Regions from separate parts of the Kitasatospora sp. NBC_00315 genome, predicted to be linked through region 4. Evidence: riboswitches for the same ligand, from Rfam matches in the RefSeq annotation. Region 4 holds a riboswitch; each other region holds the start of a gene.

Region 1 (7,158 bases), 3.8 Mb from region 4:
AGGGGTACGTGCTCACCGAGGCCGGTCGCGAGCTGTGGCTGCCGGTCCACGCGCTGGCCCGCTGGGGCGGCGCGCACCTCACCGAGGGCGGCCCCCGGATGCTCTTCGCCCACGCCTCCTGCGGTACCCGGCTCGACCCGGCCGGTGCCTGCCCCCGCTGCGGCGCCTTCGTGCCACCCGAGGACGTGACGGTACGCGAGGGGCCGGGCGCCGACCCGGCGCTGCGGCGGGATCCGGTCTCCAGGGCCCTCGCCGGACCGCACCGGCTGCTCACCCCGATCGAGCCGGCCACCGAGTAGCGGGGCGGGCGGCCGGCCCCGTCCGGCCCGCGCCGCGCCACGCCGTCAGGAGCGTGCCCCCGGCCCGGGCCGCGTCAGACGGCTGTGGCGGGCCGCCCGCCGACGGGCAGGGCGCGCTCGTGCTCCAGCAGCGCCTGCTTGCGGTGCAGCCCGCCGCCGTAGCCGGTGAGGCTGCCGTCGGCGCCGACCACCCGGTGGCAGGGCACGATGACGCCGAGCGGGTTCCTGCCGTTGGCCAGCCCGACCGCCCGGGCCGCCGTCGGCCGGCCGATGTGATCGGCGAGCTCCCCGTACGACCAGGTCCGCCCGTACGGGATCTCGCGCAGGGCGGCCCACACCCGCTGCTGGAAGGGCGTCCCGTGCAGCGTCAGCGGGAGGTCGAAGGTCTCGCGCCGCCCGGCGAAGTACTCGTCCAACTGCCGCGCGGCCGCAGCGAACGGAGCGCCGTCGGGCTCCGGGCTCCGGGCGCCGAAGGCGGCCTCATCGGGCCGGTGCCGCTGGGCCTCCATGTAGAGGCCGACCAGGCACTCGCCCTCGGCCACCAGGGTCAGCGGGCCGTACGGGCTGTCCAGGACGGCATGGGTGCGGGCTCGGGCACGCGGATCGGTGCTGGAGCGGCTCATCGGGATCTCTCCGTTCGGGCGGCGCCGGCCGTGGCGTGGTGGGCCGGGTGGCCCCGCGTCGGCGGGCGGCTTCGTGCGTCCGTCCAGCATGGTCGCGGTCGGGGTGGGCGGGCTGGCGGTTTTGCGACGTCAGGGCCCCGCGAGCCCGACTGCTCCGGTGCCGGTGCCGGTGCCGGTGTCGGTGCCGGTGGCGGTGGCGGTGGCGGTGTCGGTGCTGGTGTCGGTGTCGGTGGCGGTGGCGGTGGCGGCGTCGGTGCCTGCCTTCAGCCGCCCGCCGGGAGGCGCCGCCGGCCGGGTCAGCGCTCCGCCACCAGCAGGGTCTGCAGGATCCTGCCGCAGTCACCGGTCCGGTCGTCGAGCTGTCCCGACGCCAGTCCGGAACCTCCGGGGCTGGCGGCGGTCGCGGCGCGCACGCAGAACCACTCGCCGACCGGATCGCGGTGCAGCGCGAGCGTGACGTCGGTGTTGATCACCAGCCGTCGGACGTGGTCGAGCTCGAAGGCCACCGCCCAGCAGCTGTCGGCCAGGGTGAGCGCCCGGGTCAGCGGGGTGTCGCTCTCGCCCGCCACCAAGGGGATGCGCTGGCGTCCCCAGGCCGTCCCCGGCCCGGAGCTGTCGAACCCCCGGCCCGGTTCGAACCGCCACTCGGTGGCGGCGAGGTAGCCGTCGGGGTGGGCGCCGGTCATGGTGGGCGCCGGCCTGCGCCCCGGAAGTGGCAGCGGTGGCGGCCCGGGCACCGGGCGCAGCGCGGGCGTGTCGGCCGGGCTCGCGACCATCCGCCAGGCCCGGGCGAGCAGCACCGGCCGGCCGTCGGAGGTGATCTCGCCCTCCAGCAGCTCGGTGCGCCCGCCGCCGCGTACGGTCCGCACGGCGACCTCCAGCTCGCCCACCGGCACCGGATACGGCAGCTCCACGGTGATCCGGGCGATCCGCAGGCCCGGCCGGGCCGCGTGCCGCTCCAGCGCCCGGCCCAGCAGCGCCGAGGGCGGGCCACCGTGCTGGGTCTTCGGACTCCACGGTCCGGCGGTGGCCGCCGTGCTCTCGTAGCGGCCCGGCCCCAGCGGCCGGTAGAAGGCCTCGGGCAGCGGCGCCGGTGCCCGGCCGGCTGCCGGATCCGGCGTCGGTTCGGGCGTCGGCGCAGCGGTCATCTGTGAGCTCCTTCACCGGATCCTGGGCGTCCGCGCGGGCTTGACGGTGCCTCATGCACCCCCGTGCACGGGGGCCCGGCCCGCGTCGCGGCACCGGCTCCCACAGTACGCCCGCCCGACACCACGGCCGCCCGGTCGCTTCGTCCGGTCGCTTCGTCCGGTTCCTCGGTGCGTGCAAACCGCCGCTCTCCCGGTGCGCCCTGGAGACCGACCGCGCCAAGGGTCGGTCGGCCCGATACCCCAGGGGGTACGATGGGTGCACACCACGAGGAGGAGCGACATGACTGTGGACGAGGAGGCCGTCGGCGCCGTCCTGAACCGCCTGCGGCGCGCCCAGGGGCAGCTCAACGGGGTGATCGCGATGATCGAGGCCGGCCGCGACTGCAAGGACGTCGTCACCCAACTCGCCGCGGTCTCAAGGGCGCTGGACCGAGCCGGGTTCAAGATCGTGGCGAGCGGGATGCGGCAGTGCCTGGCCACCGCCGACGGGGAGGCCCCGCCGATGACCGAGGCCGAACTGGAGAAGCTGTTCCTCGCCCTGGCCTGATCCGGGCTCGGCGGCAGGAGACGCCGAAGGCCGGTGGACGCGGCGTGAGGTCGCGTCCACCGGCCTTCTCGGACCGTGCGGTCGTGCGGGTCAGACGGCGCCGGTGACGGCCTCCGGCGCGCCGGAGCGCTCGGCGGCCGGGGCCGGCCTCGGCACCAGCAGGCGTTCGGCCAGGTACCCGAAGAGCAGGCCGAAGGATGCCCAGAGGGTCAGTTGGATGGCGAGCGCGGACAGTCGGAACTGCCACAGCAGGGTGGCCGAGAAGTCCTCCGGCACCTCGTTGATCGCCGGGAGGAACACGTACGCCAGGCCGACGGCGGCACCGAAGGCGACGATCGCCGCCGCGGTGGCGTTCCAGTTGCCCAGGCGGGGCGCCAGCCGCTTGCCGACGATCACCGCCGCGACCGCCAGCAACACGCTGAGCAGCATCATCAGGAAGTACAGCGTGGTGCGTTCGCCGATCGTCGCGGGATCGCCGATGGACGGCGGGTTGGCCGGGTACTTGAGGAACGGCACCAGGTAGACCGCGACCAGCGCCGCACCGGAGAGCAGGGCGGCGGTGGCACGCGGGCCGAAGCGGCCGATCCGGCCGAGTGCGAAGCAGTAGCCCAGTGCGGCCAGACCGCCGAGCGACACGCCGTAGACGAGAACGCCCGTGGCCAGCCCGGCAGTTGACTGGAGGGCCCGGCTGACGAGCTCGACCTCGCCGTGGTCGTGGCTGTGCGCCTCCTCGAAGGCGATCGCCGCGTCCACGTGCGGTTCGCCCATCAGGTAGGCGACCACCAGGGCGAGCAGCCCCGCGCCGAGGCCCGCGAGCATGCCGCGGACCAGCAGGGATCTGACAGTTGTGGAGTTCATGCGCAGGGTTCCCCCGGGATCAGTGGCAGGGGAAACCGAGCAGGTGGCGGCCGTCGTGCACCCATTCGTGGACGCTCGCGCCGGAGATGAGGGAGGTGGCGCCCTGCTCGGCGCCGACGAAGTAGATCAGTGCCAGCATCAGGATGCCGAAGAACACCGCCCAGGGCAGGATCGCCTTGACGGGCAGGGTCAGAGGGGCGGCCGGAACGGCCGTGGGGGCAGCGGTGTGCGCCATGATCAGGACCTCCTCGGGAACTCGCGTCCCGCTAGATGGTGCAGAGACGACGGCATCGGGTCTGACTCCCCGACAGGCACCTCCCAGGTGGGCGGTTCCGCGGGCTTACAGTGGCGCGACCGTGCCGGATTCTCACCGGACTTCCGTCATACCGTCGTCGTATCGGGCTCGAAGGTACCGTCTGCGGGCGGGCCCGCCAAGGGCGCGCGACCGCCCGGCCGGGTCACGCCCCCGGCCGACGGGCGCCCCGAGCGCCGGGTGTACGGAGCGACTCGGGTCCACGGCAACGGAGTTGGACAGAACGGAGAGAGCCTTGACGGTACGCGTGAGCTTGGTCTCAGCAGCGATGAGCACGGCGCTGCGGGAGGCGCGCTTCGACGCCGACGGGCCGTTGGACCCGGTCGGCCTGCGGCAGGCCCGGGACGCCGCGCCGGCCTTCCCGGCCGGCCGGCACGCCCTCAGTTCGCCGTCCGCCCGCTGCGCGGCGACGGCCGGGGCGCTCGGCCTGAAGGCGGATCCGGTGCCCGGGCTCGCCGGCTGCGCGATGGGGCGCTGGACCGGGCGGACGCTCACGGAGGTGGCCGCCGTCGAGCCGGACGCGCTGGCCGGCTGGCTCGCCGACCCGGCCGTCGCCCCGCACGGCGGGGAGAGCCTGCTGGAGTTCCTCGCCCGGGTCGGATCATGGCTGGACGGGCTCACCTCGGACCGGCTCGCCTCGGACCGGCTCGCCACGGACCGGCTCGCCACGGACCGGCTCACTACGGACGGAACGAGTACGGACGGAACGCGTACGGACGAAGCCGGCTCCGCCGTGCGCGGGCCACTGCTCGCCGTGGTCGAGCCCGACGTGGTCCGGGCCGCGGTGCTGCACGCACTGGGCGTACCCGGGCCCGCCTTCTGGCGCCTGGACGTCCGGCCGCTCTCCGTCACCGAGCTGAGCGGCCGGGCCGGACGGTGGAACGTGCGGTGCGGTGGCCCGGCCGACGGGGCGGCCGGCTGAGCCGGCGGTGAGGTCTGCGTGCGGTCGGGACGGGACGGGACGGGGACGGAGACGGGGGCACGCGGTCCGTCCGTCCCCCGGTTGGCCGATCGGGATGGCGACGGACCGGCGCCGGCCGGAGCCTGGGTGGCATCGACCCCGCCCGTGCGACCGTTCCCGTGAAGGAGCCCCGCCATGACCGTCACCGCCGACCTCGACAAGGTCCTGGACAAGAAGTACGAGAACCTGAGCCTGCCGGAGGTGCTGGACGCCCCGGTCGCCGCGCTGGCCGGGGTCACCGACGCCCACGGCGAGGCGCTCGCCGCGCTGAAGATCAAGACCGTCGGCGACCTCGGCCGCAACAAGTACGTCCGCTGGGCGGTGGCCATGGCCGACCTCCAGGACCGGACCCACTGACCGCCGCTCACGACGCCCGGCCCGGTCGGCGGTCGCCGTGCCGGTGACGGTGGTCGAGGGGCGCCGGCTCTCGCTGTCCCATCTGGAGAAGGTCTACTTCCCGCAGACCGGGACGCTCAAGGGAGAGGTGCTCCGCTACTACGCCGAGGTGCAGTCCGCCCTGCTGCCGCATCTGCGGGACCGGCCGCTCTCCTTCCTGCGCTGCCCCGAGGGCGTGGAGGGAGAGCGCTTCTTCGCCAAGAGCCCGCCGGCGGGCACCCCCGGCTGGGTGCGCACCGCCGAGGTGCCCAGCAGCGCCGGGGGTCTGCGGCAGGTGCTGATCGAGGACGCGGCCGCGCTGATCTGGGCGGCCAACCTCGGCTGCGTCGAACTGCACGTACCGCAGTGGCACGCCGCGCGGCCCGCCGTGGCCGACCGGCTGGTGCTCGACCTCGATCCGGGCGACGGCGCCGACATCCTGACCTGTCGCGCCGTCGCCGGGCTGCTGCGCGAGCGCCTCGCCGCCGACGGTCTGACCTGCTGGGTGAAGACCTCCGGTTCCAAGGGCCTGCACCTGCTGGTGCCGATCACCCCCACGCCCAGCGCGGACGTCTCCGCCTATGCGAAGGCCGTGGCGGCAGAGCTGGAGCGGGAGCATCCGGAGCTGGTGGTGCACACCATGGCCAAGGCGCGCCGGGTCGGCCGGGTCCTGGTCGACTGGTCCCAGAACGCCGCCAGGAAGACCACCGCCGCCCCGTACACCGTTCGGGCCCGGCCCCGCCCGACCGTCTCCACGCCGATCGGCTGGGAGGAGCTCGACCGGGCCGCCGGCGCGGAGGACCTCGTGTTCACCATCGCCGACCTGCCGGACCGGATCCGCGCCCTCGGGGACCTGCTCGCGCCGCTGCTGCTGCCCTCGCACGCCCGCCCGCTGCCGGGAGGCGCCGTCCCGGCCCGGGCTCCGGAACCGGCGCCCGCACCGGGCGGACGGGCGGGATCGAGGAAGGTGGCCGCAGCGGGGGAGCCGGGAACGGCGGGATCGAGGAAGGCGGCCGCAGCGGGGGAGCCGGGAACGGCGGAGCCGCCGGCACCGGAGCAGCCGCCGGGAACGCCGGACCCGGCGCGGCCGCCGCGATCGCCCACGCCGTCGGCCCCGCTGGAGCCGCCCGTCGACGTGATGCGCCCGGCCGCCGTGCCGGAACTGCCGCCGGAGGACGGACTCGGCGGCGCCGGGGTGGTCTACGAGCTCAAGCTGGACGGGTTCCGCTGCGTCGCGTTCGCCCGCGGCGGACGCGCTCCCTACCTGCAGTCGCGCTCCGGCCGCGATCTCGGCGCCGACTTCCCGTCCATCGCCGCCGCCGTCGGCCGGCTGCCCGACGGGCTCGTCCTGGACGCCGAGCTGGTCGCCTGGCGGGACGGGCGGTTCGCCTTCGAGGAACTGCTGCGCACACCCGCCGCCCGCGAGGCGGACCAGGTCGTGCTGGGCCTGATCGCCTTCGACGTGCTCGCGCTGCCCGGGGGCCGGGACGTGCGCCGGCTGCCGCTGGCGGAGCGTCGCCGACTGCTCGCCCAGGTGCTGGACGGCGTGCCGCCGCCCGTCCAGGCCGTCCTGGCGACCACCGACCGGGCCGAGGCGCTGGCCTGGGTCGGCCGGCTGGCCGGGACGGGGGTCGAGGGCATCGTCTGCAAGAGCGTCGCCTCGGCCTATCGCGCCAGGGGCGCCGGGCAGGTCTGGGTGAAGTACCGCCCCGGCGACACCCTGGACGCGACCGTCACCGCGCTGACGGGCACCCCCACCCGGCCCCGGGCCCTGCTGCTGCGCCTGGCGGACGGCAGCACCGCGCTCAGCTCGCCGCAGCTCACGCCCGCCCAGGCACGCCGGGTCGCCGAGGCGGTCGCCGGAGCGCTGGGGGAGCCCCGGGAGGACCCGGAGCACGGGACGCTCCACCCACTGCGGACCCCGCTGCGGGCCGAGATCACGATCGGTACCGGCCGGGCGGCCCGGGCCCGCTTCGTGCGGCTCCGCGGCGACTGAGCCCGGCCCGCAAGTGACTGAGCCAGACCCGCGAGCGG
Region 2 (7,158 bases), 3.7 Mb from region 4:
CCATAAGGTCGGGCCTTGTCGCTGTCAATGGATCGCGACGCCATCCGGCGGACGGAATTCCGGCCGGTTGTCCTCACCTGCGATGTCGTCAATCCGCCGGCGGGGCAGGCACGATGGCGGCAACTCCGGCGTCCGGTTCACTGCGGCCGCCCTGCCGCCCGCACCCCGCCGTCCGCATCCTGGCGCGGATGTCATCGCTGAACCGGGTAAGTTGCCCGGCCCGGCGCCGGGCTCGGCGGTCCACTGTTCAGGCCGGTCGGCCGAGTCCACCCGGTGTCCGAGTCGAGGACCCGGGCCGACGGGGGGCACCTGATCGGGCGAACGGATCCGGGAGGGGCCAACCGGGGCAAGCCGCATGCGTCGTGCCCCGGCCCCGGCCGCAGTGCGCGGGCGCCCCGGTTCAGGGCGCGGTGGCTTCCCAGGCCGCCTCGATCATCCGGAAGACCTCGTCCACCGTGGCCTCGGGATCGTCCGCCCGGCAGGCGAGCGCGTAGGCGTCGATGGCGAACCGCGCGGTCGCCCGGCAGGCCGTCGTACTCCGGGTCAGGTGGGGATCGGCGGCCAGTGCCGCTGCCAGCGCCTGCGCGTGACGCAGGCTCATCGACTCCTCGTACTCCCGCAGGGCGGGCGATCCCTCGATCATGCGTCGGACGGGTGCACTGCCCTCCGCCGTGCAGTGCCGCACCAGGGCCTGGACCTCGCGGTGCAGTGCCGGGACGGGCGGGTCGAGCGGAGGCCGGTCGATCACCGCCCGCGTGAGGCGCTGCTCGAAGTCCTGGTCGCGCTCGAACACCAGGGCCTCCTTCGAGGCGAAGTGGGCGAAGACGGTGGTGACGGCCACGTCGGCCTCGGCTGCCACGTCACGGATGCCCACGGCGTCGTACCCGCGCTCCAGGAAGAGGCGCAGCGCCGTGTCGGCGATCTTCTGGCGCGTCACGGCCTTCTTGCGGTCGCGGCGTCCGGGCGGCTCGGTCATGCCATGACCCTACCAGGTATGAATCAATAACTGTTGTGAAACACTAACTGTTAGGTCTATCTTCGGCCGCATGAGGAAAATCAGCTTCGCCGAGTTCGGCGGTCCCGAGGTCCTGCAACTGGTGGAAGCCGAGGAGCCCCACGCGGGCCCCGGTCGGATACGCATCGCCGTACGGGCGGCGGGTGTCAACCCCGTCGACTGGAGGATCCGGGAGGGCCAGGTTCTGGGAGCCCATCCGGTCGAGCTGCCCGCCGGGCTCGGACTGGACGCCGCCGGGGTGGTGGACGAGGTCGGTGAGGGCGTCGAGGGGGTCGAGGTCGGCGACCGCGTGTTCGGCGAAGGTGCCGACACGTACGCCGAATTCGCTGTGCTGTCGGCCTGGGCCCGGATGCCCGAGGGGCTGCCCTTCGAGGAGGCGGCCGGGTACCCGTCGGTGGTGGAGACCGCGCTGCGCGTCATCCGCGAGGTCGGCGTGCGGCCCGGCCAGACACTGCTGGTCAGCGGCGCGTCCGGCGGCGTCGGGTCGGCGGTGCTGCAGATCGCGCGCGCGCGCGGCATCGCGGTGATCGGCACGGCCGGGGCTGCGAACCAGGACTACCTGCGCGGCCTGGGCGCCCTCGCCACGACCTACCACGAGGGCTGGGTCGACCGGGTGCGGCTTTTCGGCCGGGTCGACGCGGCCCTCGACCTGGCCGGCTCGGGCGTCATCCGCGAACTCGTCGAGCTGACAGGGCACCCGCGCAAGGTCGTCTCCATCGCCGACCTCGGCGCGCCGCAGCTGGGCGTCCGGTTCTCCGGCGTGGCCGGGAGCGTGCCGGACGCGCTCGCCGAGGCCGTCGACCTCATCTCCACGGGCAGACTCCACATCCCGGTCGAGAAGTCGTACCCGCTCACCGAGGCAGCGGCGGCGCACACCGACAGCCGCCTCGGTCATACCCGGGGGCGCCGGGTCCTGGTCGTCTGAGGCGCGGCCCGCGCGGCATTCCGCAGCCGCGCGGCCCGCTCGGCGTCCCGCGCCGACCGGCCGGTCACCAGCGGGTGGGGGAGCGGCGTCGGACGAAGCGGGCAGACGCGCCTCGCCCGCCAGGGCGACCGCGGCGCCCTCCGCCGGGATCCGGTTCGGGCCGTCGGCCCTTCCGGGGGGCCGGTCGCCGCCCGGTGCGGAGGCGGCCAGGACATCGCCTGTCCCGCTCGTCGGTCCGGGCGGTGGGCGGGGGATCTCACGGACGCGCGGCCGGCGTACTAGGCTGTGGCTCGCAGTTGGTTCGCCCTGTCCGCCAGGCAGGTGCGTCGTAAGAGGGAACCCGGTGTGAATCCGGGACTGCCCCGCAGCGGTGAGTGGGAACGACCGCCGTCACATGCACTGGGCCCCAGCGGGGCCCGGGAAGCGACGGCCAGTAGGTGCCGGACAGGCCGAAGGCCCGACCGGTGTGCCCATGAGTCCGAAGACCTGCCACTGCCCGTGTGCGACCGCACGCGGTGATCTCGGTGACCTCGTGGGCGGGTCGGCGGAGCGGGCGGGCCCATCCCGGTGCCACGCCCCGACTGCTGTTCCTTCGTGCCCCCGTGCCCTCCCGGGATCGCAACGCGACTCGCGAAGGAGAGTTCCGTGTCACCGAGTTCGACCACACCGCCGGCCACCGTCCACGGCTACCCGCGTCAGGGCCCGAACCGAGAGCTGAAGAAGGCGATCGAGGGGTACTGGGCGGGGCGCGTCACCGCGGCCGACCTGCGCACCGCCGCCGCCGGGCTGCGCCGCGACACCTGGCGGCGCCTCACCGAGGCCGGTATCGCCGAAGTGCCCACCGGGGACTTCTCGTTGTACGACCACGTGCTCGACGCCACCGTCGCGGTGGGCGCCGTTCCGGAGCGGCACCGCGCCGCCGTCGAGGCGGATCCGCTGGACGGGTACTTCGCCATGGCCCGCGGCACCCAGGCGGTCGCACCGCTGGAGATGACCAAGTGGTTCGACACCAACTACCACTATCTCGTGCCCGAGTTGGGACCGGACACCGCATTCGCCGCCAACTCGTCCAAGGCGGTCGGCGAACTGCGCGAGGCGATCGCGCTGGGCCACACCGCACGGCCGGTCCTGGTCGGCCCGCTGACCTACCTGCTGCTCGCCAAGCCCGCCCCCGGGGTGGCGGCGGACTTCCGGCCGCTGACCCTGCTGGACCGCCTGCTGCCCGTCTACGCCGAGCTCCTGGCGGACCTGCGAGCGGCCGGCGCCGAGTGGGTCCAGCTGGACGAGCCCGCGCTCGTCCAGGACCGCAGCCCGGCGGAGTTGAACGCCGCGGCGCGGATCTACCGTGACCTCGGCGCTCTCGCGGACCGACCCAGGATCCTGGTCGCGACGTACTTCGGCCGAGCCGGTGAGGCCCTGCCGATCCTGGCCAGGGCCCCGATCGAGGGCGTCGCCCTCGACTTCACCGGGCCCGGCGCCGCCAACCTGGACGAACTCGCCGCCGTCGGCGGCCTGCCCGGCAAGCGCCTGGTCGCGGGGGTGGTGGACGGCCGCAACATCTGGATCAACGACCTGGAGAAGTCGCTCGCCACCCTGGCCACCCTGCTCGGCCTGGCCGACCGGGTGGACGTCGCGCCGTCCTGCTCCCTGCTGCACGTCCCGCTCGACGCCGACGCGGAGCGCGACCTCGACCCGCAGGTCGCCCGCTGGCTGGCCTTCGCCCGCCAGAAGACCGACGAGACCGTGCTGCTCGCCAGGGCCCTGAGCCAGGGCACGCACACCCTGACGGCCGAACTGGCGGCCAACCGCGCCGACCTGGCCTCCCGCGCCGCCTCCGCGCTCACCCACGACCCGGCCGTCCGCGCCCGGGCCGGCGCCGCCACGGCGGAGCACGCCCGCCGGGCCCGGACCTATCCCGAGCGGGCCGAGGCCCAGCGGGCCCGGCTGGGCCTGCCGTTGCTGCCGACCACCACCATCGGCTCCTTCCCGCAGACCACCGAACTGCGCACCGCCCGCGCCGACCTGCGCGCCGGGCGCCTCGGCGCCGACGGCTACCGCGAGCGGATGGAGGCCGAGGTCCGCGAGGTGATCGCCTACCAGGAGAAGGCCGGCCTGGACGTCCTCGTCCACGGTGAACCCGAACGCAACGACATGGTCCAGTACTTCGCCGAACAGCTCACCGGCTACCTCGCCACCAGGCACGGCTGGGTGCAGTCCTACGGCACCCGCTACGTCCGCCCGCCGGTCCTGGCCGGCGACATCTCCCGTCCGCACCCGATGACCGTCGACTGGTACCGCTTCGCACAGGATCTGACGGACCGTCCGGTCAAGGGCATGCTCACCGGCCCGGTCACCATGCTCGCCTGGTCCTTCGTCCGCGACGACCAGCCCCTCGCCGACACCGCCCGCCAGGTCGCCCTCGCCCTGCGCGAGGAGGTCACCGACCTGGAGGCCGCCGGCGCCGCCGTCATCCAGGTGGACGAGCCCGCCCTGCGCGAAACCCTCCCGCTGCGCGCCGCGGACCGCCCGGCCTACCTGGCCTGGGCCACCGGGGCCTTCCGTCTCAGCACCTCGGGCGTGCGGGCGGACACCCAGATCCACACCCACATGTGCTACGCCGAGTTCGGCGAGATCATGACCGCGATCGACGAGCTCGACGCGGACGTGATCTCCCTGGAGGCGGCCCGCTCGCACATGCAGGTCGCCCACGAGCTGGCCGGGGCCGGCTACCCCCGTGAGGTCGGGCCGGGCGTCTACGACATCCACTCCCCGCGGGTGCCCGGCACCGAGGAGGCCGCCGCCCTGCTCCGCGCCGGCCTGGCGGCCATTCCCGCCGAGCGGCTCTGGGTCAACCCCGACTGCGGACTGAAGACCCGCGGCTGGCCGGAGACCCGGGCCTCCCTGGAGCACCTGGTCGAAGCGGCGCGCCTGGTCCGGGCGGAGCTGACCGGCTGACGAGGACGCCGGGGACCGGCCGGGCGCCCGCACACGGCCCGGCCCGTCCCCGGCCCGTCCCCGGCCCGGCCCGGCCCCGGCACTCCCGGACGACGGCGCAGCCTGGACGGTGCCGCCCGGCCGGGCAACGGCTCTCGGACGGGGGGCACCGACCCCGGCGGCCGGGGTTTGCCGTCGCCGGTGATCGCTGTTGAGATCGGCTCATGAGCCCTTCGAGCGCCCGGCCCGCCGGCCCCCCGGCCAGGATCCTGCTTCCCTACCCGACCGAGCGGATCGGCCTGCCGGGGGTGGCGGCCGAACTGTGGGACGGCCGGGGCGAGGGCCCGCCCCGCAGGGTGCTCGACGAGGTGGAGTTCTTCGTCGTCCCGTACACCTTCGCGTCGGCGGCCGTGCCGCTGCTCGCGCGGATGCCCCGGTTGCGGATCGTGCAGAGCCTGTCGGCGGGCGTCGAGGGCCTGCTGCCGGCCGTGCCGCCCGGTGCGGCGCTCTGCAACGCCAGGGGCGTCCACGACGCGAGCACGGCCGAGCTCGCGCTCACCCTGATCCTCTCCTCCCTGCGCGGCCTGCCGGGCTTCGTCCGGGCGCAGGACGCCGGTGCCTGGCAGGGCGGATCGTTCGCCTCGCTCGCCGACCGTACGGTGCTGGTGGTCGGCCACGGCTCGATCGGCGCGGCCGTCGAGGAGCGCCTGGTGCCGTTCGAGTGCGAGGTGCTCAGGGTCGCCCGCAGCGCCCGGACGGCGGCCCGCGGGCCGGTGCACGCCCTCGCCGACCTCCCGGCCCTGCTGCCCCGGGCCGACGTCGTGGTGCTGACCGTCCCGCTCACCGACGGGACCAGGGGGCTGGTGGACGCGGCCTTCCTCGCCGCGATGAAGGACGGCGCCCTGCTGGTCAACGTGGCCCGTGGCGCCGTGGTGGACACCACGGCCCTCCTCGCCGAACTGCGCGGCGGCCGGCTGAGCGCCGCGCTCGACGTCACCGACCCCGAGCCGCTGCCCGCCGGCCACCCGCTCTGGCAGGCGCCCGGCACCCTGATCACGCCTCACGTGGGCGGCAACAGCTCCGCCTTCCTGCCCCGGGCCCTGCGCCTGATCCGCGCCCAGCTGGAGCGCTTCCTCGCCGGTGAGCCACCGAGGAACGTGGTGTCCCCGCCCGCCGGCTGAACCCGGCGGGTCGGCCGCGCCCGACCGGGGCCCGTTACGCCGTCGGAGGGGCGCGGCCGTCCCGAACGGACGAGCGGGGCGAGCCGCTCACCCCCGGACGGGCCGGCGCCACGGAGTGTGGCCCCGGTACGGGTACGGGTACGGGGCCGCCACCGGCGGGCGGCGAACGACGGGAGACGGCAGTGACATCGTCCGCGGACGAGCGCCCCGGACGCGGCCCGCGCTCCGCGCTCCGGCTCCCGCGCTCCGCGCTCCGGCTCCCGCGCTCCGCGCTCCGGGCTCCGTCGCCGGCAGGACGGCGCGGCCGCTCGGCGCGAGCGGCCGGGGCCCGCGTGAGCACCGCGGTGCACCTGCCGGCGAGCGCCCCCGCGCAGTCGCTGCCCGCCCGGGAGCTGGTGGCCTTCACCCTGGCCTCCCAACGCGCGGTGACGGCCGAGCGCGGCGGGAGGTGGCGATGGTCCTCGACCTGCTCCTGATCGGCCTGGCCATCACCCTGGAGCCCGTACCCGTGACGGCCTTCATCCTGCTGCTCTCCGCCGACCGGGGCCTGCGCAAGGGGCTGGCCTTCGTGCTGGCGTGGCTCGGCTGCCTGGTCCTGGTCCTGGCCATGGTGGTCGCGGCGACCGGGGGCACGCCGTTCCAGCGCAGCAGCACCCCCTCGACGGCGGTGCTGGCCTTCAAGATCGCCCTGGGCGTCGGCCTGGTCGGCTACGGCGAGCACCGCCGGCGCCGGCTCGGCCGCCCCCACCGGCCCCCGGCCTGGGCCGGCCGGCTGAACCGCCTCTCGCCCTGGACGGCGGCCGGCACGGCCGTCCTGCTCCAGCCGTGGGCCCTGGTCGCGGCCGGCTGCGCGACGGTGGTGGACGCGGACCTGTCGCACGTCACGACCTACCTGGCGCTGACCGGCTTCTGCCTGCTCGCCAGCTCCAGCCTGCTGGTGATGCTGGTCCACGCCGCCCTGTGGCCCGCCGCCGCGCAGGAGCGCCTCGGGCGGCTGCGCGCCTGGATGGAGGCCCACCAGGACCCGACCGTCGTCCTGCTCTGCCTGCTGATCGGCCTCTGGCTGGTCGGCAGGAGCATCTACCAGCTCGTCGGATAGGACG
Region 3 (7,158 bases), 770 kb from region 4:
GGTGATCGGCAGCGTCCGGCGCTGACGTGTGGTCAGACCGTCGTCGGGGACGGTCTCCGGCTTGCCCTGCGGCATGGTCAGGCCGCCTTTCGGTTGGAGTGGGAGGGGCGGTGGGCGTGCACGAGGGCGGCCACGCCCTCGGCCCGCAGTTCGTCCAGGGTGACGGCGTCCGCGCCGAGCTGCCCGGCCAGCCTGCGGGCCAGGCCCAGCCGCACCGGGCCGGCCTCGCAGTCCAACACGACACTCGCCGGCCCCCGGGCGGCCAGCAGCGCGGCGGCCCGGCCGGCCTCGGCCAGCGCGCCCGGCCCGCCGGTGGCCCGGCCGTCGGTGACGACCACCAGCAGCGGACGGCGGTGCGGGTCGCGCATCCGCTCCACCCGCAGCGTCTCGTGGGCCCGCAGCAGCCCGGCCGCCAGCGGCGTACGGCCACCCGTCGGCAGCGACTCCAGCCGGGCGGCGCCGACCTCCACGGAGGAGGTCGGCGGCAGCGCCAGCTCGGCGGTGGTGCCCCGGAAGGTGATCAGGCCGACCTTGTCCCGCCGCTGGTAGGCGTCCATCAGGAGGGACAGCACGGCGCCCTTGACGGCGGTCATCCGCTGCCGGGCGGCCATCGAGCCGGACGCGTCGACCAGGAAGAGCACCAGGTTGGACTCCCGGCCCTGGCGCACCTGCTCGCGGAAGTCGTCCCGGCGCAGCTCCAGCGCCACGCCCGCCCGCCCGCGGGCGTGCTGGTGCGGGGCGGCGGCCTGCAGGGTGGCGGAAAGGTGCAGCCGGCTCAGCACGCCGGCCGGACGGCGGGCACGGACGGTGTGGCCGCCGTCCGTCTCGGCGGGGGAGCGGCGGCCCTGGGCGCCCTTGCCGGTGCCGGGCACCTTGAACAGCCGGGTGCGGTAGGGCTCGTCGGCCGCGACCGGCGCCTTCTCACGACCGGGCGCGGGAGCGGGAGCGGGGCTCTGCGCGGGGAGCTCCGGTGCCGGGACGTCGCCGGCCGGGGTCTCCCGGTCGGGTCCGTCCTGGGCGGGGGCGTCGGTCGGTGCGGGCGGGTCGGCGGGGTCGGGGGCGCCGCCGCCGGGGCCCTCACCGCCGCCGTCCGGGTCGTCCTCGGGACCTTCGCCCTCCGGCAGCCCGCCCTCGGGCGGCTCGGGACGGTCGTCGGGCTCGGGTTCGGGCTCCGGCTCGGCGTGCTCCTCCAACGTCCGGTCCAGCTTCTCCTCGTCCAGCCCCGGCGCGTCGAAGGGGTTGCGTCGGCGGCGGTGCGGCAGGGCGAGCCTGGCGGCCCGGCGGACGTCCTCCTCCAGTACGGCGGTCCGGCCGGCCCAGGCGGCCAGGGCGACGGCGGTGCGGGCCATCACGATGTCGGCGCGCAGCCCGTCCACCTCGAACGCCGCGCAGACGGCGGTGATCTGGCGCAGCGCCGCATCGGTCAGCACCACCTCGGGCAGCAGCGCGCGGGCCGTGCCGATCCGTGCGGCGAGGTCGCGCTCGTCCTCGGCGAACCGGTCGGCGAAGGCCGCCGGGTCGGCGTCGTAGGCCAGGCGGCGGCGGACCACCTCGGCCCGCTCGCGCGGATCGCGGGTGGCCGCGATCTCGACCGTCAGACCGAAGCGGTCGAGCAGCTGCGGGCGCAGCTCGCCCTCCTCCGGGTTCATGGTGCCGACCAGCAGGAAGCGGGCGGCGTGCCGCACCGAGACACCCTCGCGCTCGACGTACGAGCGGCCCATCGCGGCGGCGTCCAGCAGCAGGTCGACGACGTGGTCCTGGAGCAGGTTGACCTCGTCGATGTAGAGCACGCCCCGGTGGGCCCTGGCCAGCAGCCCGGGCTCGTAGGCCTTCACCCCCTCGGCCAGCGCGCGTTCCAGGTCGAGCGAGCCGACGATCCGGTCCTCGGTGACGCCGACCGGCAGTTCGACCAGGTGGGCGGCGCGGGCGGCCTCGGCGGCGCCGTCGTGCGGGCCGTCCGGGCACTGCGGGTCGGGGTCGGCCGGGTCGCAGGCGAAACGGCAGCCGGCCACGGTGGCGATCGACGGCAGCAGGCCGGCCAGCGCCCGCACCATGGTCGACTTGGCGGTGCCCTTCTCGCCGCGCACCAGCACCCCGCCGACCGCGGGGGAGACCGCGTTGAGCAGCAGTCCGAGCCGCAGGTCGGCCATGCCGACGATCGCGGTGAACGGGTATCGGACGTCACTCATCGGTGTCCCTCTCCTCGGCCGGTCCTTCAACATCCGTACCCGTCAAGCTCTTCACGGCGCACCCGGCGGCACGAACGGCAGCCCGTCGGCCGGGACGCCGCCCTCGATCAGCCGCCACAGCGCGTCGGTGTCGGCATGCTCCGCGATCAGGTCGCCGAGCCGGTCCAGGCGCTGCTCGCGCGCCAGGGCGAACGAGGTGTCCGGCGCCGGCACGAACGCACGGCCGGCCAGCTTCGCGACCTCCCGCAGGAGTTCGCGGCGGAAGCCGTCGTTCTCCAGCACGCCGTGCCAGGTGGTGCCCCAGACCGCGCCGTGCCGGCAGCCGTCCAGGGCCCCGCCGCGGCCGTCCGAGACGAACGGCTCGCCGCCCTCGACGGCGACCACGCCGTGGTGGATCTCGTACCCCGCGACCGGCTGCCCGTACGCCTCGCCGACGGGGCGGGCGAGCACCTTCTCGGCTCCGAAGCGCACCCGGGCGGGCAGCAGCCCGAGGCCCTGGACGGCGCCGGCCCCCGACTCGACCTCGTCCACGATCTCGCCGGCCAGCATCTGGTAGCCGCCGCAGACGCCGAGCACCGGCAGGCCGGCGCCGGCCCGGGCCCGCAGCGCCGGCTCCAGGCCGCGCTCGCGCAGCCAGGCCAGGTCCGCGACCGTCGCCCGGGTGCCGGGCAGGATCACCAGATCCGCGTCGGCCAGCTCCTCGGGCCGGGTGGCCCAGCGGACCAGCACCCCGGGCTCCTGGGCCAGCGCGTCCAGGTCGGTGAAGTTGGACAGCCGGGGAAAGCGCACCACGGCCACCCGCAGCACGTCCGCGCCGTACGGGCCGCGGGCGTCCTCGCGGTCCACCACGGTCGAGAGGTCGAGCGAGTCCTCGGCGTCCAGCCACAGCCCCTTGAGCATCGGCAGGGTGCCGAGCACCGGACGGCCGGTCAGGCCGTGCAGCATCTCCAGGCCGGGCCGCAGCAGCCGGGCGTCGCCGCGGAACTTGTTGACGAACCAGCCGGCCACATGCCGCTGGTCCTCGGCGGAGAGCAGCGCGAGCGTGCCGTACATCGCCGCGAACACCCCGCCCCGGTCGATGTCGCCGACCACGACCACCGGCAGGCCGGCGGCGGTGGCCAGGCCCATGTTGGCGATGTCGCGGTCGCGCAGGTTGATCTCGGCCGGCGAGCCCGCGCCCTCGCAGACCACCACGTCGTAGCGGCCGCGCAGATCGGCCAGGCACTCCAGGGACCGTTCCAGCAGGACGGGCTTGCGCTCGCGGTAGTCCAGCGCGCCGACCTCGGCGACCGCCCGTCCGAGCAGCACCACCTGGCTGCGGCCGTCCGCGCCCGGCTTGAGCAGCACCGGGTTCATCGCCGCCTCCGGCTCGACCCCGGCCGCCTGGGCCTGCATCGCCTGCGCGCGGCCGATCTCGGCGCCGTCGGCCGTGACGAAGGAGTTGAGCGACATGTTCTGCGCCTTGAACGGCGCCACGCTCACACCCTGCCGGGCCAGCCACCGGCAGATCCCGGCGGTGACCACGCTCTTGCCCGCGTCCGAGGTCGTCCCGGCGACCAGCAGTGCGCCACTCAATTCAGGCCACCCTCTCGTTGACCGCCGACGCGTTGACCGCCGACTCGTTGACCGCCGGCCGTGCGGCGGGCGCCGCGCAGCAGGACGTGCCCGGCCACCGTGACGCCGAGGGCGAGCAGGCCGACCCGGCGGGACAGCAGGCAGGCCCGCTCGATGTCGTCCACCCCGACCGGTCGCAGCCCCTCGCCCAGCACCGGCCGGTGCTCGGTGCGCTCGCCGTATCGCAGCGTGCCGCCCAGCCGGACGCCCAGCGCGCCCGCGAAGGCGGCCTCGGCCTGGCCGGCGTTGGGGCTCGGATGGGCGGAGCCGTCCCGCCGCCAGATCTGCCAGGCGGTGGCCGGCCGCGGCGCGGCGCAGACCGTCAGCAGGGCGGTGAGCCGGGCGCCCGGCCAGCCCGCGAGGTCGTCCAGCCGCGCGGAGGCCCAGCCGAAGCGGGCGTGGCGCGGGGAGCGGTGACCGACCATCGCGTCCAGCGTGTTGACCGCGCGGAAGGCGAGCAGGCCGGGCACGCCCGCGAGGGAGCCCCAGACCAGCGCGTTGACCACCGCGTCGGCGGTGTTCTCGGCCACCGACTCCACCACGGCGCGGGCGATCTGCCGCTCGTCGAGCGAACTCGGGTCGCGTCCGCACAGGTGCGGCAGCCGGTCGCGGGCGGCCGCGAGATCGCCCGCGTCGAGGGAGCGTCCGATGGTGCGGGCCTCCCGGGTGAGCGAGGTGCCCCCGAGCACCGTCCAGGTCGCGGCGGCGGTGAGTGCGGCGCGCCCGGCGGGGGAGTGCCGAACCGCGCCCTGGGCCAGCGCGGCGCCGGCCGCGACCGCGCCGACGCAGAGCGCCGTGTAGGCGGCGCCGGCCGCTCGCCGGTCGCGCCAGAGCAGCCGCTCCAGCCGGCCCGCCGCGGTGCCGAAGGCGGCCACCGGGTGGCCGCGGCGGGGGTCGGCGAAGCCGGCGTCGGCGAGGTAGCCGGCGACGGCGCCGAGGGCGAAGGCCGCGCCGCGGTTCAGCCCGCGCACGGCGGGGGCGTGGTGGTGTGGTGGCGCTCTCGGCCGGGGGGCGTCCGGTCCGACGACGGCCGACGGGCGGCCCGGGCAGCCTGCATGGCGTGCGTGTCCTCACTCAGGGTCCGCGCCCTGGATCGACGTACCGGGGGCGAGAGTCTCCTGGCTTCCGGTACGGCACGCCCCCTGGGCCGGTCGCGGGCCCCGAGGGGCGGCTGCGGGCCTGCGGGAACGTGCTCCCCGGTGACAGTGGCGGGACCGCGCCGGATTCGCACCGGCTTCCTCTCCATTTGCCTCCGTTTGGCTGAAGGATCCCATCACGCTGTTCGACCGGGCGTCAACCGAGGCCACGGAGGGTTTGGTCACACGCCGGGCGCGTCGCCGGCACCGGCCCCGCCGCCGGGACCGGCCGCCCGGGCGGCCGCCTGACGGACCGACGGCCGCGCCACCGCCGCCCCGGCCGGGGTGGCGCTACCCGCGTAGTTCCCCTCGGCCGGGGAACCGTCACTACCTCCGAGCGGGGAGCCCGCCGGGCCGAGCGCCCCTGGAGGATTCACCAGTCGCGCCGGGGGGCCCGGTCGCCCGGCTTCGTGCGTTCGGCGACTGGGGCGGCCCGGGCACGGCCCGTACGGTCGACTCCCATGCGACCCAGACAGCCCTCCGCGACGCCGCTGCCCTTCTCGCCGAGGGCGGCCCGGGCGCACCGGGCCGGCCTGGGCCTGACCCCCGCTCAGGTGGCCGAGGGCATGGCCGCGCACGGCGTGCGGTTGCTCCCGGCCCACGTCCTGGGCTGGGAGAGCGGCGAGATCAGGCCGTCGGAGGACGAGTTCATCGCCCTGGCCCGGGCGCTGTGGTGCCCGCCCGTCCAGCTGATGGGCACCCGCCCGGCCTGTCTGCGCGACTTCCGGCTGGCCCGCGAGCTGAGCCGGGAGGAGGCGGCCCGCCGGATCGGGGTGGCGCCCCGGGCCTACCAGGCGGTCGAGGACGGCGGCCAGTGGGGCGGCGACGAGGACCGGACCTACGCCCTGGCCCAGGTACTGGGGCTGACGCTGCGGGACGTGGTGGCGGTGCTCGGGCGCGGGGAGGAGCTCGACCGGCGGCTGCGGCGCGGGGTCGACGGGCGGTGGCAGGCGCAGGTGAAGGCGATCGGGCGGATGGTGCCGGTGCCCGCGCAGACTCTGGGCGCCGTCCTGGCGCAACTGCAGGAGGAGTACCGGGTGACCGGGCACTGGGGCGCCGGCAGCTGGAGCTCCAGTGCCCGGAGCGGGCCCGAGCCGGCCCCGCAGAGCCGTCCGCTCGACGAGCGGTTCTGGGAGCTGATGGCACTGCGCCCCACCGACATACCGGTCTGACCGTCCTCCCGCGCCCTGCGCCCTGCGCCCCGCCCCCTGCCCGTGCCCCCTGCCCCCTGCCCCTGCCCCCTGTCCCCTGCGCCCTGTCCCCTGCGCCCTTGCTCCGCGGGTCCCTTGCTCCGCGGGCCCGCTCGGCTCGGCCCCGCTCGGCCCGGCCGGCCCGGGCCCCCTTCGGGCGCCGCCCGGCGTGCCCCGGACGGCCCCGCACCGGTGGCCGTCCGCCCGCGCGGCGCGTGGACTGGTGTGCGTATGCATCCGGGCCTCGGCCGGCGCCGCGGCACAGCAGCAGGCAGCAGAGCGGGGAGTGGGATATGCGCTGGGGAACCGCGGCCGTCGTGGCGGCCGCCGCGGCCGGGACGGGCATCGCCGTCCTGGCACTCGGACGCAGGGTGTCGGAGCGCGCGGTACATCCCCGCGCCGCCGCGGCGAAGGGCGCAAAGGGCGCGGCGCAGGTGAGGGTGCTGGGCCTGGCCGCCGGACGCGTCGTGCTCACCCCCACCCCGCAGACCACCCGCCCCGGCCGCTACGCCCTGGAGTGGGGCGGCGGGGGGCACGCGGTCGTCGGCGAGGTCCTGCAGAGCGACCGGCAGGGCGTCACCCGTCGGCTGGAGCGCGCCGACAACGGCACGCTGGACATCGGCACGGCCGTCCGGCTCACCCCCCGGGTGTACCTGGGCGACCCGGAGCGCGCGCTCGGGCTGCCCTTCATCGAGACCGCGTCCGAGGGCGAGTCCGGTCCGCTGCCCGCCTGGTACGTGGACGGCAGGCGGGGCACCTGGGTGCTGCTGGTGCACGGGCCGGGCGCCGACCGGCAGCAGACGCTCTGCGCGGTACCGCTGCTGCACCGGCTCGCGCTGCCGGTGCTCTCGGTCACCTACCGGGGGGACGAGGACGCGCCGGCCTCGCCCGACGGGCTCGGCCACTTCGGCGACACGGAGTGGCGCGACGTCGAGGCCGCGATCCGCCTCGCCCTCGACAGCGGCGCGGGCCGGGTCGTCCTCTACGGGTGGTCGCTGGGCGCCACCATGGCCCTGCAGACGGCGGCCC
Region 4 (7,158 bases):
ACATCCGGAACCCATGATGCCCCCAGAGACCGACTCCTGGTTCACCCCGCAGCCGCCGGCCCGGACCCCGCCCGACGAGGCCGGGCAGGCCCGGCACCCCCGTACCGAGGAGCACGGCGCTCAGTGGTTCGAGCCGGCCGGCGACGATCCGTCCGAGGACGCCGGGTACGCGCCCCGACCGGTCGGCCACGGCGGGTACGGTCCGGCCCCTGACGGACCCCGGAGCGCCGACGAGGCCCGGGCCGTCCAGGAGCCCCGGAGCGCCGACGAGGCCCGGGCCGTCGAGCTGGCGCCCTACCGGATCCCGCGCGTCCCCGACACCGGCTGGGATCCGGCCCCGAGCCCCCGGCGGCGCTGGATCGGCCGCGGCCTGCTGTTCGGTGTGCTGGCCATCCAGGCGGCGCTCTCGCTGCGTCTGAACAGCGCCGCGCACCCGGACGAGGCGGTCTCGCTGATCGTCGGCCGCCAGGAGCTGGCCCGGCTGAGCGACGGCACCGCGGTCACCACCGACCTGATCCACCAGGTCACCGGACTGCCCTGGCTGTATCCGCCGCTGGCCGGCTTCGGCGTGAACGCCAGCGGTGTGTTCGGGGCCAGGCTGATCAGCCTGGTCTTCGCCCTGCTCACCACCACCCTGCTCTACTCGCTGACCCGACGGCTCTTCAACGAGCGCGCCGCCATCTGCGGTGCCGGGGCGTACGCCGTCCTGCAGTCCACCGTGGTCGTCGGCTTCTACGCCGCGCCGGACGCCCTCGCCGTCATGCTGGTGGCGCTCGCGGCCTGGCTGATCACGCTCACCGCCCGGGCCCCGGTGGTCACCGTGCTGCTGGCCGCGCCGGCCGCGGCGCTGGCGGCCGCGGTGGAGTACGCCTCGGTGCCGGCGCTGCCCGTCCTGCTCGCGCTGGCCCTGATCACCGCGTGGCCGCACCGGGGCGCCCTCCCCGCCGTGCTGCGCTCCCTCCTGCTCGGGCTGGGAACCGTCGGCGTGCTGCTGCCCTTCGGCATTCCGGCGGCCGTCTGGACGCACGCGACGATCCCGGCCCGAGGGACGCAGTCGGCCGGGTCGATCCTCCTCGCCGCCGTCCAGTGGGGCGGTCTGTTCACCGTGCTCGCCATCGCCGGAGCGGTCGCCTACGTCCGCCGGGAGCGGATGAACGAATCCCCCGACACCGACGCCGTCACCGCGTCGCGCCTGCGCCGGACCGCGCTCGGTGCGACCCTGTGCGCGGCGGCGCTGCTGATCCCCGCGCTGCACGCGTACCAGAACTCCTCGGCGGTGATGTTCCGCCACATCGGCTTCGGGATGCTCTTCGCGGCCCCGCTGGCCGGGGTGGGCATCACCCGGCTGGTCGGCGCGCACTTCCGCCACCCCCAGCTGGGCATCCTGGTCTGGGTCGCACTGCTCGCCCTGGGCCTGGACCAGGCGGCCCTGAGATTCCAGAACGGCCCCGACTCCGGCAGCCTGATGGGTGTCCTGCGCGCGAACGCCACGCCCCAGGGCCACTACCTCACCGAGGTCGACGGCCTGCCGGAGTACTACCTGGGCGGCGTCTCCCGGCCCGAGCAGTGGGTCTCGGCCCGGGCCGGGACGGACTACCAGGATCCGGCCGGGGTGAGGCACCAGGGACAGGACGGCACCGCGGCCGCCATCCGGGACGGCTACTTCACCCTGGTGGTGCTCGACAGCACCGCGCCGGCCGCCGTGACCAAGGTCATCACCGAGGCCGTCGAGAGCAGCGGGCGCTACCGTCTGATCGCGCAGTTCACCTCCACGACGGTCGACTCGGGCACCTACCGTGTGTTCCTCATGCACTGAGTGCAGCGACCGGCTTCCTGTGCGCAACACGCCAGTCGCCACTACATATGGGGCCGCGATAGTCAGCCGCCACTACATGTATGCTTTCCCTCGCTGTCGAAGCAGGGGAACCCGGTGGAAATCCGGGACTGCCCCGCAGCGGTGAGCGGGTGGCTGGGCCAGCATCCGCAAGTCCGATGACCTGCCGACGGTGTGCTCCAGGGCGTCCCCGCAGTCGCCAGCAGCACAGCAGTGACGTCCGGGCCTCGCGGGTGGGCCAGGGGGGTGATGTGCGCGCGCCGTCAGGTGTCCGCGCTGCGCTCCCCTGCGCCCAGACGGTCCGGTCCGCCCCCTCGCCGACCGCCGCCGCCAGGAGAGAAGCGCCTTGACCACCGCTGCCTCAGCCACCCTGCCCGCCCAGGGTTCCAGCACCTCCGCCCCGTCCGACCCGAAGGTCTCCGACCCGGGCGGAGCGCTCCTGCGGCTGCTGACCGACCGCAGCGCCGACCTGCCCGAGGTCGACCCCGGCCACGTCGCCGCCGCCGCCCTGCGCGGCCGCAACGCCGGCTCCGACTTCGCGGAGCTGCGCGGGCTGGCCGTCGAGGCCGCCGCGTCGATGATCGCCGAGGACCCGCAGTACTCGAAGCTCGCCGCCCGCCTGCTGGCGCTGGAGATCCAGGACGAGGCCGTCGGCCAGGGCGCCGTCTCCTTCTCCGCCTCGATCACCGTCGGCCACGCCGAGGGCCTGATCGGCGACGCCGCCGCCGCGTTCGTGGCGAAGCACGCCGACACGCTGGACGCGCTGATCGACCAGCGGGGCGACGACCGCTTCGAGTACTTCGGCCTGCGCACCGTGCAGTCGCGCTACCTGCTGCGCCACCCGATCACCCGCAAGGTGGTCGAGACCCCGCAGCACTTCCTGCTCCGCGTCGCGTCCGGCCTGGCGGTCGGCGACGACGAGCAGGCGGTGCGCGAGGTCGCCGAGCTGTACGCGCTGATGAGCGCGCTCTCGTACCTGCCGTCCTCGCCGACCCTGTTCAACTCGGGCACCCGGCACCCGCAGATGTCCAGCTGCTACCTGTTGGACTCGCCGCTGGACAACCTGGACTCGATCTACTCGCGCTACGCGCAGATCGCCCGGCTCTCCAAGCACGCCGGCGGCATCGGCCTGTCGTACTCCCGGATCCGCTCGCGCGGCTCGCTGATCCGGGGCACCAACGGCAAGTCCAACGGCATCGTGCCGTTCCTGCGCACCCTGGACTCCTCGGTGGCGGCGGTCAACCAGGGCGGCCGGCGCAAGGGCGCGGCCTGCGTCTACCTGGAGACCTGGCACGCGGACATCGAGGAGTTCCTGGAGCTGCGCGACAGCACCGGCGAGGAGGCGCGGCGCACCCACAACCTGAACCTCGCGCACTGGATCCCGGACGAGTTCATGCGCCGGGTCAACGCGGGCACCGACTGGTCGCTGTTCTCCCCGGCCGACGTCCCCGAGCTGGTCGACCTGTGGGGCGCCGAGTTCGACGCCGCCTACCTGGCGGCCGAGGCCGAGGGCAAGGCCCAGCGCACCATCCCCGCGCAGACGCTGTACGCCCGGATGATGCGCACCCTGGCGCAGACCGGCAACGGCTGGATGACCTTCAAGGACGCCTCCAACCGCGCCGCCAACCAGACCGCCGTGCCGGGCCGCACCGTGCACTCCTCGAACCTCTGCACCGAGATCATCGAGGTCACGGACGACTCCGAGACCGCCGTCTGCAACCTCGGCTCGGTCAACCTGGGCGCCCACGTGGCCCCCGGCGCCACCTCCGCCGACCTGCTGAACGCGATGGACTGGGAGCGGCTGGACACCACCGTGCGCACCGCGGTCACCTTCCTCGACCGCGTGGTGGACATCAACTTCTACCCGACCCCCGAGGCCGGCGCCTCCAACTCCCGCTGGCGGCCGGTGGGCCTGGGCGTGATGGGCCTGCAGGACGTCTTCTTCCGGCTGCGCCTGGACTTCGACTCCGCCGAGGCCAAGCGGCTCTCCACGCTGATCTCCGAGCGCATCATGCTGGTCGCCTACGAGCGCTCCAGCGAGCTGGCCGAGCAGCTGGGCCGGCACGAGGCGTACGCGGAGACCCGCGCCGCGCGCGGTCAGCTGCACATCGACCACTTCGAGACGGCCCCGCAGTGGGCGGAGCGCTGGAGCGCACTGCGCGCGCGGATCGCCGCGACCGGCCTGCGCAACTCGCTCCTGCTCGCCGTCGCACCGACCGCCACCATCGCCTCGATCGCGGGCGTCTACGAGTGCATCGAGCCGCAGGTGTCCAACCTGTTCAAGCGCGAGACCCTCTCCGGTGAGTTCCTCCAGGTCAACCCGTACCTGGTCCGCGAGCTGAAGGAGCTCGGCGTCTGGGACGCGCAGACCCGGGACGCGCTGCGCGAGGCCAACGGCTCCGTGCAGGAGCTCAACTGGCTGCCCGTCGAGGTGCGCTCGCTGTACCGCACCGCGTGGGAGCTGCCGCAGCGTGCGCTGATCGACCTGGCCGCCGCCCGGCAGCCGTACATCGACCAGAGCCAGTCGCTGAACCTCTTCATGGCCGCGCCCACCATCGGCAAGCTCAGCTCCATGTACGCGTACGCCTGGAAGGTCGGTCTCAAGACCACCTACTACCTGCGCTCGCGCCCGGCGACCCGGATCGCGCAGGCGGCCTCCGGCGCGGCCCGCGCGGCGGTCCCGGCCCCGGTCTCCGTGCCGACCCCCACCCTCACCCCGGAGGAGGAGGCGGCGCTCGCCTGCTCCCTGGAGAACCCCGAGTCCTGCGAGGCCTGCCAGTGAGCACCCCCACCCCCGAGACGCCCGGCCGCGAGAAGATGCTGCTCGACCCGGGCTTCGAGCTGACGCTGCGTCCGATGCGCTACCCGTCGTTCTACGACCGGTACCGGGACGCGATCAAGAACACCTGGACCGTCGAGGAGGTGGACCTGCACTCCGACGTCGCCGACCTCGCCAAGCTCAGCGAGGGCGAGCGGCACATGATCGGCCGGCTGGTCGCCTTCTTCGCGACCGGTGACTCGATCGTCTCCAACAACGTGGTGCTGAGCCTCTACAAGCACATCAACTCCCCCGAGGCGCGGCTCTACCTGTCCCGGCAGCTGTTCGAGGAGGCCGTGCACGTCCAGTTCTACCTGACGCTGCTCGACACCTACCTGCCCGACCCGGACGACCGCGCGGCGGCCTTCGACGCGGTGGAGAGCATCCCCTCCATCCGCCAGAAGGCGCAGTTCTGCTTCAAGTACATGAACGCGGTCGACCACATCGACTCGCTGCAGACCAAGGAGGACCGCCGCGCGTTCCTCCTCAACCTGATCTGCTTCGCGGCCTGCGTCGAGGGCCTGTTCTTCTACGGCGCCTTCGCGTACGTGTACTGGTTCCGCAGCCGGGGCCTGCTGCACGGCCTGGCCACCGGCACCAACTGGGTGTTCCGGGACGAGTCCATGCACATGGACTTCGCGTTCTCCGTGGTGGACACCGTCCGCCAGGAGGAGCCGGACCTCTTCGACGACGAGATGGCCGAGCAGGTCACCGCGATGCTGGAGGAGGCCGTCGAGGCCGAGCTCCAGTTCGCCCAGGACCTCTGCGGCGAGGGCCTGCCGGGCATGAACACCGCGTCGATGCGGGAGTACCTGCAGACCGTCGCCGACCAGCGGCTCGCCCGCCTCGGCATGCCGGTGCGCTACGGCTCCAGCAACCCGTTCGGGTTCATGGAGCTGCAGAACGTCCAGGAGCTGACCAACTTCTTCGAGCGCCGGGTCTCCGCGTACCAGGTGGCGGTCGAGGGTACGGTCGCCTTCGACGACGACTTCTAGCCGGACGCCGAGGGGCCCCGCCCGCGCGGTCGCGCGGGCGGGGCCCCTCGGTCCGTCGTGACGTCAGTCGTTGGGCACGGTGGCGTACTTGGGCGTTCCCTCGGCCATCTGCTGGAGCGCGTCCTTGCGGTCCCGCTTGGAGAGACGGTCGATGTACAGCTGGCCGTACAGGTGGTCCGTCTCGTGCTGGAGGCAGCGGGCGAAGAAGCCGGTGCCCTCCACCCGGATCGCGTTGCCGTCCTTGTCCTGACCGGTCACCGCCGCGAAGTCGGGGCGGGCCAGCTCGGCGTAGGCGGTGGGGACGGACAGGCAGCCCTCGTTGCTGTCGTCCAGCACCCGGCGCCCGGCGGGGAGCTCCTCCAGCACCGGGTTGATCACGTGCCCGATGTGGCGCACGCCGTCGTCGTCCGGGCAGTCGTAGACGAAGACCTTGGCGTCGACGCCGATCTGGTTGGCCGCCAGGCCGACGCCCTCCGCGGCGTACATCGAGACGAACATGTCGTCGATCAGCGCGGAGAGCTCCGCGTCGAAGGCGACGACGTCCTTGCACGCGTGGTGCAGGACGGGGTTGCCGACCACGGTGATCGGGCGGGCGGTGCCGCGGGAGAGGTCCGGCTCCTCGCCGACCACCTTCAGCGGGGCGGCCTGCGCCTCGCCGTGCTCGTGGTCGTGCTCGTGGGTGTGGTCGTGCTGCTCCGCCATCGATTCTTCCGCTTCCCATGGGTCTGCCGGGGTGACCGCTCAAGGGTACGGCCCCCGGAGGGCCGCCGTCCCTTACTCCGGTCCGCGGCCGTACCGGGGGTCAGCAGACCTCCTCCAGGTCGCGGTAGGCGCGGCTGCCGGGGGCGGCCGCCACCCAGCGGTCGAGGAGCGTGCGCACCAGCGTGGCCGGCGCCGCGATGCCGCACTCGCGCTCGGCGAGCCAGGCCAGCCCGCCGGCGCCCTGGCTGAGGTGGCTCAGGTGCCCGGGGTGGGCGGCGTCGCCGTCGTCGTGCGGGTCGTGGTGGGCGGTGCGGCCGTCGTCGGTGGGCATCCGGCTCTCCGAACACGCCCGGCAGAGCAGCCGGACGGAGGACGTCCAGTCCTCGGCCGCGTACCCGGCGTCCGCCACCAGCCGCTCCAGGGCGTCCCGGTCCCCGGCCGTGGCCGCGTGCAGCAGCACCACGTAGGTGGGGACGGGGGACGGCGCCCACAGCTCGATCTCGTCGAAGACGGGGTAGGCCGCGCCGTCCGCGACCCGCTCGCCGTGCGGGGCGCCGTCGTGCAGCACCACCTCGCCCCAGCGGCGGCCGGAGGACGGCAGCGGGATGGACAGCACCTCGATCCGGGCCGGGTCGAGCCGCCGGCCCCAGACCACCTCGGACTCGCCCTCCGGGGAGAGCCGCACCGGCGTGGTGCCGAGATCCAGGCTGACCGGGCCGGAGGTCGGCGCACCCGCGCGGCCGGGAAGCCTGAGCCCGTACGCCTGCCAGGCGCGGTGGGCCAGCGGCCAGTCCTGCAGGGCCGTGGCG

Evidence for each region. Region 4 has a riboswitch for cobalamin ahead of OG823_RS12770 (ribonucleoside-diphosphate reductase subunit alpha). Riboswitches for the same ligand answer to the same signal wherever they lie in the genome.
Region 1: it holds a riboswitch for cobalamin, as region 4 does, so the genes downstream of both, OG823_RS29375 (CbtB-domain containing protein) here and OG823_RS12770 (ribonucleoside-diphosphate reductase subunit alpha) in region 4, are expected to answer to the same signal.
Region 2: it holds a riboswitch for cobalamin, as region 4 does, so the genes downstream of both, metE (5-methyltetrahydropteroyltriglutamate--homocysteine S-methyltransferase) here and OG823_RS12770 (ribonucleoside-diphosphate reductase subunit alpha) in region 4, are expected to answer to the same signal.
Region 3: it holds a riboswitch for cobalamin, as region 4 does, so the genes downstream of both, OG823_RS09625 (cobalamin biosynthesis protein) here and OG823_RS12770 (ribonucleoside-diphosphate reductase subunit alpha) in region 4, are expected to answer to the same signal.

The regions. Positions count from the first base shown of each region.
Region 1 covers NZ_CP108025.1:6,989,049-6,996,206, forward strand. The annotation lists gene OG823_RS29350 (winged helix-turn-helix transcriptional regulator) at 1-299, shown strand, start outside; gene OG823_RS29355 (methylated-DNA--[protein]-cysteine S-methyltransferase) at 374-922, opposite strand; gene OG823_RS29360 (thioesterase family protein) at 1,219-2,070, opposite strand; gene OG823_RS29365 (metal-sensitive transcriptional regulator) at 2,351-2,617, shown strand; gene OG823_RS29370 (CbtA family protein) at 2,708-3,475, opposite strand; gene OG823_RS29375 (CbtB-domain containing protein) at 3,495-3,710, opposite strand; cobalamin riboswitch at 3,744-3,907, opposite strand; gene OG823_RS29380 (histidine phosphatase family protein) at 4,057-4,710, shown strand; gene OG823_RS29385 (hypothetical protein) at 4,885-5,106, shown strand; partial or broken gene ligD (non-homologous end-joining DNA ligase) at 5,144-6,028, shown strand; gene OG823_RS29395 (DNA ligase) at 6,263-7,120, shown strand.
Region 2 covers NZ_CP108025.1:6,895,263-6,902,420, forward strand. The annotation lists gene OG823_RS28965 (TetR/AcrR family transcriptional regulator) at 401-976, opposite strand; gene OG823_RS28970 (NADP-dependent oxidoreductase) at 1,047-1,940, shown strand; cobalamin riboswitch at 2,221-2,449, shown strand; gene metE (5-methyltetrahydropteroyltriglutamate--homocysteine S-methyltransferase) at 2,586-4,895, shown strand; gene OG823_RS28980 (2-hydroxyacid dehydrogenase) at 5,099-6,055, shown strand; gene OG823_RS28985 (hypothetical protein) at 6,388-6,531, shown strand; gene OG823_RS28990 (GAP family protein) at 6,510-7,154, shown strand.
Region 3 covers NZ_CP108025.1:2,424,850-2,432,007, reverse strand. The annotation lists gene cobO (cob(I)yrinic acid a,c-diamide adenosyltransferase) at 1-75, opposite strand, end outside; gene OG823_RS09635 (putative cobaltochelatase) at 78-2,189, opposite strand; gene OG823_RS09630 (cobyric acid synthase) at 2,241-3,764, opposite strand; gene OG823_RS09625 (cobalamin biosynthesis protein) at 3,761-4,765, opposite strand; cobalamin riboswitch at 4,894-5,090, opposite strand; gene OG823_RS09620 (transcriptional regulator) at 5,401-6,111, shown strand; gene OG823_RS09615 (alpha/beta hydrolase family protein) at 6,423-7,158, shown strand, end outside.
Region 4 covers NZ_CP108025.1:3,198,101-3,205,258, forward strand. The annotation lists gene OG823_RS12760 (glycoside hydrolase family 26 protein) at 1-17, shown strand, start outside; gene OG823_RS12765 (glycosyltransferase family 39 protein) at 14-1,816, shown strand; cobalamin riboswitch at 1,880-2,020, shown strand; gene OG823_RS12770 (ribonucleoside-diphosphate reductase subunit alpha) at 2,205-4,616, shown strand; gene OG823_RS12775 (ribonucleotide-diphosphate reductase subunit beta) at 4,652-5,647, shown strand; gene def (peptide deformylase) at 5,711-6,349, opposite strand; gene OG823_RS12785 (tetratricopeptide repeat protein) at 6,450-7,158, opposite strand, start outside.